Linked DNA regions of Polymorphobacter megasporae. The protein of the gene in region 2 interacts with the protein of the main gene of each other region in a pairwise test. Links are inferred from orthologs where the notes say so. Each region holds a gene or a part of one and is shown on either strand. Other genes may lie near its edges.

Region 1 (3,316 bases), 1.9 Mb from region 2 along the record:
CGACAACGAGGCCGGTCATCGCAACCGCCGGCGGCGCGCGTCGAGGTAGCGTTCGGCGAGCGCCGGGCCGAGGTCGCGCCACGACGCCTCGAGGACTTCGACCCCCATCCGCCGCAGCCGCGTCAGGACGATGCGCCGCTCGCGGAGCAGGTCGGCGGCGATGACGGCCCGGGTGACACCGTCGGCGGTGAGCGGCTCGGCGGCGACGAGCACCTCGAGCACCTCGTGGTTGAGCACGACGCACAGCAGGACGTGACGCTCGAGGAGCCTTCCGACCGAACGCAGCATCAGCTCCGCGGAAATCGCATCGGTGAAATCGGTGAACAGGATGATCAGCGACCGGCGCTCGAGCCGCGCCGCGAGCGTCGACAGGCCGAGCGTGAAGTTGGTCTCGTCGGAGCTATAGTCGAGCCTGCCTGCTAGTTGGCGGACGTCGGCGAAGGCCGGCGTGCCAGTCAGCGCCGCGCTCGCCAGCCGCGGCCGCGAGTCGAAGCCGAACAGCGTCACCCGGTCGCCGAGCTTGAGCGAGAGATAAGCGATGAGCAGTCCGGCGCTGATCGCCCGGTCGAGCCGCGCGACGCCGGCGACGGGTTCGACCATTGTCCGCCCGCAGTCGAAGGCGAGGACGATGTTGTTGTCGCGCTCGGCGCGATATTCCTTGGCGAACAGCGCCGAATGCCGCGCCGACGCCTTCCAGTCGATCCGCCGCCGGTCCATGCCGGGCTGATACTGGGCGAGCGCGTCGAATTCGCCGCCCTGGCCGGTTTCGCGCCACACCGTCGAGCCCGTTCGAGCCTCCCGGCTAAGCAGCGCGACGGACTCGCCGCGCACGCTGCGGACGTCGGGGGTGACCAGCACGCTGCGGTCGAGACGCGTCGCGCGCTGCCGCCAGACCAGTCCGAGCGGCCCCTGCCAGCGCAACGTCAGGTCACCGAGCATCGCGATGCCGCGACGCAGCGCCGTCGCCGGGATCAGCGCGGTCGCCGAAACCGTCGCCCCCGCCGCGAGCCACGAGCGGCCGCCGCCAAGGTCGAGCCGCGCGTCGCCGCCAACCGCCGCCTCGGCGCGTCGCGAGTGCGGCTGGGACAACGACAAGGCGAGCCCGAAGCGCTCGCCGACGCCGACCGCCGCCGGCGCCGCGAGTGTGAGCGTGCCCGGGGTCACCGCGGCGGCGGCATCGGCGGCCGCGAGCAGCAGCAACAGCGCCACCCAGCCGAGCGGTAACAGCCACAAAGCCGGCGCGAGGATCCCGACGAGCAGCGCCACCGGCGCGCCGAGCGCCGCCGCGAGGACGAGGCGCCGCGTCGGGTAGATCACCTTGGGGCCGCCGTCGCCTCGATCAGGCTAGCGATCACGCGATCGACCGGGACCCCGTCGATCTCGGCCGCGGGCGACACGACGACGCGGTGGCGCAGGACATCGGGAGCGAGCGCTTTGACGTCGTCGGGCAGGACATAATCGCGGCCGTCGAGCGCGGCGGCTGCCCGCGCCGCGCCGGCGAGCATTACTGCGGCGCGCGGGCTCGCCCCCGACGACAGGTCGACCGTGGTGCGCGTCGCGCGGACGAGTGCGACAATATAGTCGATTACCTCATCAACGAGGCGGACGGCCTCGACCGTCGCGACGGCTTCGCCGAGCAACGCCGCGTCGGCCTGCGCCACGACCTGCCACCCGGCCGGCGTCGCGACGCCGAAACGGTTGCCGTGGGCGAGGACGATGGCGCGTTCGTCGGCGGCGTCGGGGTAGCCGAGGACATACTTGAACAGGAAGCGGTCGAGCTGTGCCTCGGGCAGCGGATAGACGCCCTGGTTCTCGATCGGATTTTGCGTTGCGACCACCATGAACCGCGCCCCCAGCGGGTACGTCGTGCCGTCGATCGTGACCTGGCGTTCCTGCATTGCCTCGAGCAGCGCGGCCTGCGTCTTGGGCGGGGTGCGGTTGATCTCGTCGGCGAGCAGCAATTCGGTGAAGATCGGCCCGCGCGTCAGCGTGAACGCGCTCGTCTGGAAGTTGAACAGGTTCGCGCCGATGATGTCGCCCGGCATCAGGTCGGGGGTGAACTGGACGCGGCCGTAAGCGAGGCCGGTCGCCGCAGCGAAGCACTGCGCGAGCAGCGTCTTGGCGACGCCGGGCGGCCCCTCAAGAAGCACGTGGCCCGACGCGAACAGCGCGATGAGCAGGCGGCGGACGGCGGTGCCCTGCCCGACGACCGCCTTGCCGACCTCGGCCTCGATCCGGGCTGCGAGCCCCCTGACGTCGTCAACGGTCATGAACGGCTTCCATCTGCCAGCGGTGAAGGGCGCGCGCGCTGGCCAGCGCCGCGGCGGGCGTATCGACGAGGGTCGCGTCGTGGGCGAGGACGCTGAAGCGCGGCGTGGTACCGACACGGTCGAGCCATGCGGCCCGCTCGCGGTCGGTCAATCCCGTCGGAGCATGCCGGTGCGCGGCGACGGTCGCGCCTGCGAGCGCCGCGTAGCGCGGGGCGATTGCGCCTTCGCGCTTCGCCGTCGCGATCACCGCGGCGATGTTGTCGATCAACGCGGCACTGCCGAAGGCTATCGCGCGGCCCGGCGCGGCGGGCGTCCCGAAGCGGATCGCTGCCTGCCAGACGGCGAGCCCGGCGACGGCGACGAGCGCGAGCGTCAGCCCGAGGAACGGCGGCTCGAGCATTAGCCGCAGCAGGTCGCGGCCGCCGCCGAAGCCGTTGAGCGTGACGTCGAAGACAAGTCCACCGTCCTTTGCCGCACCGAGGTCGCGCAGGAGTGCGATGGCAATGCGCGCAGCGGCGAGATCGCGCATCCCGGCGTTGTCGAGCAGGTCGGGGTCAGCGAGAATGAAGATATTATGCTTCGTCTGCCAGCCGAGAACGACGCTGCCGTCGGCGGCGGTCACGATCGCGTCGAGGCCGGCGGCGGGGTCGAGGCGCTGGAGGACCGCCGGCGCGGGAAACGTGTCGACCCCGGCGATGCCCGGCGCGATCAGACGCTCGCCACGCCGCGCCGCTCGTGTCGTCACGCCCACACCGGGGGCGACCGTCGATAGCGGTGCGTCCGGTGCGGCGACGAGGCCGTGGGTTTCGATCCACGTCGGGCGGATCGGATTCGGCGAGGTCTCCCATTTCGGGACGATGATCAGCGTCGGCTCGCCGTCGCGCGCGCGGACCAGCCGGTCCACTTGCGCCGGGCTGGTGCCGGCTTCGGGGGTAAGGACGAGCAGCCCCGCGTCGCCGGGCCGGTCATCGTGCGACAAGCGGGTCGGCGTCCCGCTCGCCGTCGCAAGGTCGACGATCGCGCTGAAGCCGGTCCCGGCGCGCGAC
Region 2 (3,085 bases):
TTGGACGGAAACAACCACGTCTACGTCGATGCCGCCGCCGATCCGGCGATGGCCAAGGCGATCGTCCTCGACGCCAAGATGCGCCGGACCGGCGTCTGCGGCGCGATGGAAACGCTGCTGATCGACCGCGCGTGCCCCGATGCCGCCAGTTTGATCACCGCCCTCCTCGACGCCAACTGCGAAGTCCGCGCCTCCGCCGACCTCATGCCCCTCGACACCCGCCTTATCCTCGCTTCTGACAGCGACTGGGACACCGAGTATCTCGATGCAATCACTGCGGTAATCCTCGTTGATGGAGTTGCCGGAGCAGTCGACCACATCGCCCGTCACGGCTCGCACCACACCGACGCGATCGTCACCGCCGACCCCACTGCCGCCGCGCGATTCCTCACCGAGGTCGACAGCGCGATCGTCCTCCACAACGCCTCGACCCAGTTCGCCGACGGCGGCGAGTTCGGCTTCGGCGCAGAAATCGGCATCGCCACCGGCCGCCTCCACGCCCGCGGCCCTGTGGCACTTGAAGGGCTTACAACGTACAAGAACATCGTGCGGGGCACCGGACAGGTGCGCGGCTGAAGACCGTCGGGCTCCTCGGCGGGTCGTTCAATCCAGCGCATGCCGGGCATCGCCACATCAGCGTCGAGGCGCTGCGGCTGCTCGACCTCGACGAAGTGTGGTGGCTGGTCAGTCCGCAGAACCCGCTCAAGACGAGCTCCGACATGGCCCCGCTCGCGGCGCGGGTCGCCTCGGCGAACCTTGTCGCGCGGCACCGGCGCATCGTCGTCAGCGATCTCGAAGTCGGGCTCGGCACCCGCTATGCGGTCGATACCGTCGCCGCATTGCTCCGCCGCTACCCCAAGGTCCGCTTTGTCTGGCTGATGGGCGCGGACAACCTCGTCGACTTCGACCAGTGGTCGCGGTGGCGCGCGCTGGCGCGTCTCGTACCGATTGCGGTTTTTGCGCGTCCGGGCTATATGGGCCCAGCTTTGACGGCGCCGGCGATGGCGTGGTTCAGGCGTTGGCGGCATGCTTCGGCATCCGCACGACGCTGGCGCGAATGGAGGCTTCCGGCGATCGTCGTTCTCGACATCAGGATGAGCCCGCTGTCGGCGACAGCGATCCGGAGTGCTGACCCGACCTGGGCCGATCGCGGCCGGGCTTCCCGATGATGAGGACTACGACTTGGCTTTGACTCCCGCCGCCGCTCCCCGGACGGCTTTGACGACCGCTGCTGCACCGCGTGCCGTCGGCGCAAACGACCCCGCGGTGATGGCGCTCCACGCGCTGGTGATGTCGACGCTCGAGGACGACCAGGCGGTCGAGGTCGTGTCGATCCCGCTCGCCGGCAAGACATCGATTGCCGATCATATGGTCATCGCGAGCGGCCGGTCGACCCGGCAGGTCGCGTCGATGGCAGCGAAGATCGCCGAGCGTGCCAAGGCTGAACTCGGTCGCAGCGTTCGGATCGAAGGCCTGCCCGCCGCCGACTGGGTGCTGATCGACGCGCAGGACGTCATCGTCCATCTGTTCCGCCCCGAGGTCCGCACCTTCTACAATCTCGAGAAGATGTGGGCGTTCGATGGCCCGAGCGGATCGACCAGCGAGCGCCGCGCCCCGCCGAAAGCCTCCGCATTCAAGGATCTCGACCCGGTTCCCGATGCGACTCCGTTCGAGGCCGCCTCACTTGGCACCGAAGAGGCCTTCGACGACGGCGAAGACGACTAATTGCGCCTTCACGTCGTTGCGCATGGCCGGATCGGACGCGGACCGGAGGCCGACCTCGTCGATCGTTATCTCAAGCGCATCACGTGGCCGCTGACGCTGACCGAGTTGAGCGACGCGGGCAGCGGCAAGGTCCCCGACCTGCCGACCCCCGCGGTGACGGTCCTGCTCGACGAACGCGGCACCGCGCTGACGTCGCGCGCCTTTGCCGACCGGCTGGCGGGGTGGCGCGACGACGGGATGCGCGAGGCGCGCTTTATCATCGGTCCGGCCGATGGGCATGGCGAAGCTGCGCGGGCGACTGCCGGCTTGTTGCTCAGTTTCGGCCCCGCGACATGGCCGCACCTGCTCGTTCGCGCAATGCTCGCCGAGCAGCTTTATCGTGCGACATCGCTGCTGGCGGGACATCCGTATCATCGTGATGGCTAGCTGCGGCCGAAATGCTATATCTGGCGGATTGCCGAAGGAATTGCTTATGCTGTCGACCCGCGTCCGACTTGCGCTGACCGCGAGCCTTCTCGTCCTGCTCCCCGCGCCGATGCTCCAGGCGGCGCCCGAGACCGATACCAATAAGCGCCTCGACGCGCTGATGGATGTGTTCGAACGTGTCCGCGCCGATTACGTCGACAAGGTCGATGACAAGAAGCTGATCGAGGGTGCGATCAACGGCATGCTCGCCAGCCTCGATCCGCATTCGAGCTACCTCGACGCACGCGACTTCGCCAACATGAAGCAGGTCACCGACGGCGAATATGGCGGGCTCGGCCTGACCGTCTCGACCGAGGAGGGCGCGGTCAAGGTCGTCGCCCCGACCGACGACACGCCCGCCGCTCGCGCCGGGATCAAGTCGGGCGACTACATCACTCGGATCGACGGCGAGCTGCTGTACGGCGTGACGCTGACCGAGGCGGTCGACAAGATGCGCGGCGCGGCGGGCACGACGATCAAGATCACCGTGATCCGCGAAGGCGCGCCGAAGCCGCTCGAATTCACCCTCAAGCGCGAGATCATCCAGATCAAGCCGGTCAAGTGGGAGGTCAAGGGTGACGCCGGGATCATCCGCATCGCCTCGTTCAGCAAGCAGACCGGACCCGCGACCAAGGCGGCGATCGCCGGGATCGAGAAGCAGCTTGGCGACAAGCTCGGCGGCTTCATCATCGACCTGCGCTCGAACCCCGGCGGGCTGCTCGACCAGTCGATCGAGGTCAGCGACGCCTTTCTCGACCACGGCGAGATCGTGTCGCAGCGCGGGCGGACAAAGAACGATATCCAGCGTTACTACGCGCATAGCGGCGACCTGACCGGCGGCAAACCGGTCGTCGTGCTGATCGACGAAGGCTCGGCGTCGGCCGCCGAGATCGTC

Evidence for each region.
Region 1: the proteins of rsfS (region 2) and KTC28_RS15905 interact in binary tests that used the Escherichia coli proteins (3 or more experiments, as listed by UniProt). The link is inferred for Polymorphobacter megasporae from one-to-one orthologs.

Annotation. Positions count from the first base shown.
Region 1 is NZ_CP081848.1:3,392,746-3,396,061, forward strand. The notes cover bases 293-3,291. They hold KTC28_RS15905 (AAA family ATPase), read right to left. Parts: upstream 2,271-3,291; coding sequence 1,314-2,270; downstream 293-1,313. Other genes in these bases: KTC28_RS15900 (DUF58 domain-containing protein), read right to left, coding at 293-1,317; KTC28_RS15910 (DUF4350 domain-containing protein), read right to left, coding at 2,260-3,291. Outside these bases: KTC28_RS15895 (stage II sporulation protein M), read right to left, coding at 1-19; more of KTC28_RS15900, read right to left, coding at 16-292; more of KTC28_RS15910, read right to left, coding at 3,292-3,316.
Region 2 is NZ_CP081848.1:1,483,279-1,486,363, reverse strand. Bases 230-2,997 are described here. They hold rsfS (ribosome silencing factor), read left to right. Parts: upstream 230-1,269; coding sequence 1,270-1,725; downstream 1,726-2,997. Other genes in these bases: KTC28_RS07000 (S41 family peptidase), read left to right, coding at 2,198-2,997; KTC28_RS07005 (23S rRNA (pseudouridine(1915)-N(3))-methyltransferase RlmH), read left to right, coding at 1,726-2,151; KTC28_RS07015 (nicotinate-nucleotide adenylyltransferase), read left to right, coding at 573-1,169; KTC28_RS07020 (glutamate-5-semialdehyde dehydrogenase), read left to right, coding at 230-576. Outside these bases: more of KTC28_RS07020, read left to right, coding at 1-229; more of KTC28_RS07000, read left to right, coding at 2,998-3,085. UniProt on the Escherichia coli protein: Functions as a ribosomal silencing factor. Interacts with ribosomal protein uL14 (rplN), blocking formation of intersubunit bridge B8.